Linked DNA regions of Panacibacter microcysteis. The protein of the gene in region 1 interacts with the protein of each later gene in a pairwise test. Links are inferred from orthologs where the notes say so. Each region holds a gene or a part of one and is shown in the gene's direction. Other genes may lie near its edges.

Region 1 (3,134 bases):
GTATGCACTGGCGTGGTTTTTTTGAGTTAACGCCCGGCAGGTGTGCAGCGGTGTACATGGATGAAATACCGGTACAGGGTTATACCATCAAAGAAATGCCTGCATTAAAACAACTCGTTCACCAAAAAATGGAAGCAGGGCTCAGGCGCTACAGGAATTATAATGTTCCCACATTGCAAAAGGCTGTTGATTAAATACAGGTTATGAGCCGGGCTTTTGTATTTCATGGCATCGCCTGTTGCGTCGCACGCTTCAGGGGTTCCGCTCTTTGTGCACCAATGGCACGCTGAATATCACCACCACGTTTGGTATATTCGCGCTACAACATGCAGTCATCTCAATCAAATACATCATTGTTTTCAGATGCGGACAACACTGCTGCACTCTTTGCTGAAGTAATTATACCGCTGGCATTGCCGCAGAACTATACATGGCGTATTCCTGCACATTTTCAACAATCGGTACAGGAAGGATCAAGGGTAGAAGTGCAACTGAAGAATAAGAAATATGCAGGTATTATCAAAACCCTGCACACCAATAAGCCTGCGGCCTTTGAGCCCAGGGAAATTATGAATGTGCTGGATGCAGATCCTGTTGTGTATGGCGGGCAACTGGCATTATGGCAATGGATAGCCGGTTATTATATGTGCAGCGAAGGCGAAGTAATGAATGCTGCTGTGCCTGCAAACCTTAAACTTTCGAGCGAAAGCATACTTATATGGAATGAAGAATATGGACTTGATTTCAGCAACTTGAATGATGAGGAATACCTTGTAGCAGAAGCATTGGAACTGAAAAAAGAACTGCGGCTGAGCGAGGTGCAGCAAATACTGGATGTAACGCATGTTTATCCTGTAATTAAGAAACTGATTGAAAAGCGTGTTTGCTATGTATGGGAAGAGCTGAAAGAAAAATACAAACCCAAAACAGAAACCTATATAGTACTCAATCCTGTTTACCACAACGAGGATTTACTGGCCCGGCTGCTCAACGAATGGACCAAAGCCCCAAAGCAGCTTGAACTGATGCTTGCCTACCTGCACATTATAAAAGCAGAAGGAGAAGTTACACAACCTGCGTTGCTCAAAAAAGCCAATGCCAGTACAGCACAGCTCAAAGGACTGATAGACAAAAAAATACTGGTTGCAGAAAAGAGAGATACCAGCCGCCTGCCGGTATTGCCAAAAAATATGTCGCTTGATTTTACTTTATCTGCCGCACAGGAAGCGGCGCTTGAAAAAGTACAACAATCATTTGCAGAAAAGCAGGTTTGCCTGCTGCATGGTGTAACTGCAAGTGGCAAAACGCAGCTTTACATCAAGCTGATTGCAGAAACGATTGCACGTGGCCGCCAGGCTTTGTATATGCTGCCGGAGATAGCACTTACAGCACAAATCATCCGGCGATTGCAAAAGCACTTTGGTGGCAATATTGCAATCTACCATTCCAAGTTTAATCCAAATGAGCGTGTTGAAATATGGAACAAGATAAAAAGCGGTGAGATAAAAGCGGTGCTTGGCGCCAGGTCTGCCCTGCTGTTGCCTTTTAAAGAACTGGGCCTTATAATTGTGGACGAAGAGCATGACAGCTCTTACAAACAACATGACCCTGCGCCACGCTACCATGCAAGAGATACGGCCATTTATTATGCCTCGCTTCATCAAGCCAGGGTTTTACTGGGCAGCGCAACGCCTGCTATAGAAACATACCACAATGCGCTTGCAGGCAAGTATAGTTTGGTTGAACTCAATGAAAGATTTGGTGAAGGAAAGATGCCCGGTATTGAAGTGGTAGATTTAAAGCAGGTACCTGCAAAAGACAAACAGAAGCAAATGTTTTCCCCACAAATGAAAACAGCCATCGAGGCTTCTTTACAGCAAAAAAAGCAGGTGATTATTTTTCAAAACCGCCGCGGTTACACGCCTTATATGATCTGCAGTGTGTGCGGCTGGATACCTCAATGTCAACATTGCGATGTTACGCTCACCTACCACAAAGCAAAGAATAAACTAGCCTGTCACTATTGTGGTACCGTGTACCCGGTAATAAACACCTGTGCTGCTTGCGGTAGCCATAGTTTTATGCAAAAAAACTTCGGCACAGAAAAAGTAGAAGAGGTAATAATGGAAGATTTCCCCGGTGCAAGGGTAGCCCGGATGGATTATGACAGCGTAAAAGGAAAGCATGATCACGACAGCCTGATAAAACTTTTTGAACAACAGCGCGTAGACATACTTGTGGGTACACAAATGGTGGTAAAAGGATTAGATTTTGAGCATGTAAACCTGGTAGGTATTCTCGATGCAGATGCATTGCTCAACTTTACCGATTTCAGGGTAAATGAGCGTGCTTTCCAGTTGATGGAGCAGGTAAGCGGCCGCGCCGGCAGAAAAGACGACAAAGGCAAAGTGCTTATACAGGTCACCAATGTGCTTCATCCCGTATTGCAGTTTGTACAACAGCACAATTACCGGTTGTTGTACGAGTATGAAATTACCAACCGCAGGCATTTTTTCTATCCGCCGTTTTCAAGGTTGATACACATTACTTTCAGGCATAAAGAAAAGCATATAGCCGAAGAAGCAGCCAATCTTATGGTGCAGGGGCTGCAGGCATTCAAAAGCAATATATCAGGCCCGGCAGAGCCCGTTGTAAACCGGGTGAGGAACCAGTACCTGCAGGATATATTACTCAAATTACCGAAAGATGCCGCCACGATCAGCAATTGTAAAATGCAGTTGCACCAACAGGTGATCATTATACATACGAATAAACGTTACAGGAGCGTAGACATTATTATTGATGTGGACCCCGCCTGATTTTCTGCATTCTTTCAAGGATATTTTATCATTTCTGCAGAAATAAGTGTATAAATGTCTTTTATTTTTAAAATCAATCTTTAAGCTAACAGTAGTTTGTAAAAGTTGTCATAATACTACTACATACACAGTAATTCATTCATTACATAAGAAACGACATGCTACTATTTCAGGGGGCTGATTTGCGTAGTTACTTTGCACCTGTAGACTTGATCATGGGCAATGATCCGGTATTTACAAGTTTTCAAGAATTGGTTAAGACCCGTCTATTCCTGGATGGGTCTATTTTTTTGCTAATCTCCCGTGCCTGAACGC
Region 2 (2,932 bases), 2.8 Mb from region 1 along the record:
AATATTGATATATGAACGGGAAAAAATTTACGCAGTTTTTGCTGGAATGGAACAAAGCATTAAATAACAGGCCGATGCCATGGAAAGGGGAAAAGGACCCTTATAAGGTATGGCTGAGTGAAGTGATATTGCAACAAACCCGTGTGGAACAGGGATGGGCATACTATGAAAAGTTTGTAAAACAATACAAAGACATTAAAGCACTTGCAAAAGCCAGCGATGAAGCTGTTTTCAAATTATGGGAAGGACTTGGCTACTACTCACGCTGTAAAAACCTGTTGTTTACTGCACGGACTGTAGCAGAAAAATATAATGGTGTATTCCCGGCCAGCTATGAGGAGATTGTACAACTAAAAGGTATTGGACCGTACACGGCATCTGCCATTGCATCATTCTGCTTTAATCTTCCTTATGCCGTAATTGATGGGAACGTTTTTAGAATATTGGCGAGGGTTTTTGGGATTGATACGCCAATTGACAGTACAGCCGGCAAAAAACAGTTTAAGGAACTTGCCGAACAGCTGCTTGACCGGGAACAGCCCGGAATTTACAACCAGGCAATTATGGACTTTGGTGCAACTGTTTGCAAGCCGGCCCTGCCATTGTGTAGTTCGTGCCACCTCAATTCTATTTGTGCTGCTTTTAAAAATGCCACCGTAAGTAATTTGCCTGTAAAAGAAAAGACGCTACAAAAAAAACTGCGATGGTTTTCATATTTTATTTTTCATGCAAATGATACTACGTTTATACACAAAAGAACGGCTAAAGACATCTGGCAAAATCTTTTTGAATTTTATCTTGTGGAGTCGGATGCAGCACCTTCATGGACAGATGACAAGGTTGAAACATTGCTGGCAACGCGGTTGGGCATAAAACAATTTAGTAACGTTACCGTAATTACGGCATTACCACAACAACTTACCCATCAAACAATCAAAGGTTATTTTATTAGCATAAATCTTGCAGAAGTACCACAGGTTTTAAGCGGGGCAAATGACAGGTGGGTAACAACAGAGCAAATGAAAAACCTGCCTTTCCCGGGGTTTATAAACCAGCATTTGCAAAATAAAAATATACAGGCATCTCTTTTTTAGCACTTTAACTTATTTGGTTAGCAGGTTTTTTTATAATTTTAAAGTGATAAAGGGTTATATTTTTTACCGGCGATTAAAAAATAAGTCGTATGAGAGGAGTAAATAGAGTCATGTTGATCGGCAACCTTGGTAAAGACCCCGATGTTCAGTACCTGGAGGGAAACATTGCTGTTGCCAAATTTCCATTAGCTACAACAGAAACTTACAAAGACAGAGCAGGCAAGCTTATTTCACAAACAGAATGGCATACAGTAGTTTTATGGAGAGGGCTGGCAGAACTTGCACAGAAATATTTGCATAAAGGCAGCCTCATCTATGTAGAAGGCAGGCTTCGCACCCGCAGCTGGGATGACAGAGAAGGCAACAAAAAATTTGCAACGGAAATTGTTGGTGATAACCTGATAATGCTTGATAAACGCAACGAGGGCGGCAGCGGATATCACCCCTCGGCACCGGCAGACGGAGGCGAGCAGTTTCCCGGTGGAGATATGCCGCCATTGGGTGATGAACCTGCAGAAGGTTTGCCTTTTTAGAGAATACGTTTTAATAATATTGCTTAATATTGGCACGCTGATAATGGCGTGCCATTATAATTTAGTTTTGTAACCAAAATCGAATCATTTGGAAACTGCCGCAGAATACCTCTTCATCAATGTTTTTTTGCAGCCTGTATACCTTGCTTCAATCGATCCGCAAAGCACCACTGTATTAATCATTCTGTTGTTGGCATTGCTGTTTTTCTCTTTTGTCGTTTCAGGTGCAGAAATTGCATTTTTTTCGCTGGGCAATAAAGACATTAACCTGCTTAAGACCAAGCAGCAGCCAGCTTACAGCAGGGTAATCGATTTGCTTGAACACCCTAAAGAATTATATGCGTCATTGGTTTTGGCCAATAGTCTTTCCAATATTGGCATCATACTTATTCTGAATATTTTGCTGGATGATCTTACAAAAGTTGAATACCAGTGGGTAGAATTTGCCATAAAGGTTCTGGTGGTGGCATTGATACTTGTTTTGTTTTGCGAGATCATGCCTAAAATACTTGCCCGTCAAAACAACATCCGTTATGCAAAGGATTTTGGCATCATCATCGAAGGTGTATTTTACCTTTTTAAAAGACCCGGTGCGTGGTATATCCGGCATTTTGAAAGTGTAGAAAAAAAGTTTTCCCGAAACGCCGGAAGAGCAAAGCGTATGGAGGAAATTTACGATGCTATTGATACCACCACTCCGGGTAACGATGAAAATACCACCAAAGAAAAAGACATCCTGAAAGGTATTGCCAAGTTTAGTAACATTTTTGTTAAACAGATCATGCGTACAAGGCTCGATGTAAACGGTATTGATCACCATACTTCCTTTAAGGATCTTGTAAAGAAGATAGAAGAGTTGCATTACAGCAGGCTCCCTGTTTACAAATCAAACATGGATGAAGTTGTAGGCATTGTAAATACAAAAGATGTTTTACCATATCTCGACCACGATGATGATTTCGACTGGCATTTCCTGATGCGGCAGCCCTTTTTTGTACACGAGAACAAATTGATAGATGATCTGCTGCAGGAGTTCCAGGAAAAACGTGTCCATTTTGCTGTAGTGGTAGATGAGTTTGGTGGCACCAGCGGAATTGTAACTTTAGAAGATATTCTGGAAGAAGTAATCGGTGAAATAAAAGACGAATTTGATGAAGAAGAAACAGGCTTTAAAAAGCTCGATGATTACAATTATTTGTTCGAAGGCCGCACACCTATCAGTGACGTGTGCCGGTTTATGCAATTGCCTATCGATACATTCAACGGCGTAAAAGGAGAAAGTGATTCCCTCGCTGGTCTCGTATT

The links. The genes of interacting proteins can lie anywhere in the genome.
Region 2: the proteins of priA (region 1) and I5907_RS00495 interact in binary tests that used the Escherichia coli proteins (3 or more experiments, as listed by UniProt). The link is inferred for Panacibacter microcysteis from one-to-one orthologs.

The regions. Positions count from the first base shown.
Region 1 is NZ_JADWYR010000001.1:2,912,040-2,915,173, forward strand. The notes cover bases 14-3,072. They hold priA (replication restart helicase PriA), read left to right. Parts: upstream 14-326; coding sequence 327-2,819; downstream 2,820-3,072. Other genes in these bases: I5907_RS11950 (lysophospholipid acyltransferase family protein), read left to right, coding at 14-194. Outside these bases: more of I5907_RS11950, read left to right, coding at 1-13.
Region 2 is NZ_JADWYR010000001.1:111,543-114,474, reverse strand. Bases 49-2,905 are described here. They hold I5907_RS00495 (single-stranded DNA-binding protein), read left to right. Parts: upstream 49-1,183; coding sequence 1,184-1,627; downstream 1,628-2,905. Other genes in these bases: gldE (gliding motility-associated protein GldE), read left to right, coding at 1,716-2,905; mutY (A/G-specific adenine glycosylase), read left to right, coding at 49-1,094. In the rest of the region: more of mutY, read left to right, coding at 12-48; more of gldE, read left to right, coding at 2,906-2,932. UniProt on the Escherichia coli protein: Plays an important role in DNA replication, recombination and repair. Binds to ssDNA and to an array of partner proteins to recruit them to their sites of action during DNA metabolism. Acts as a sliding platform that migrates on DNA via reptation.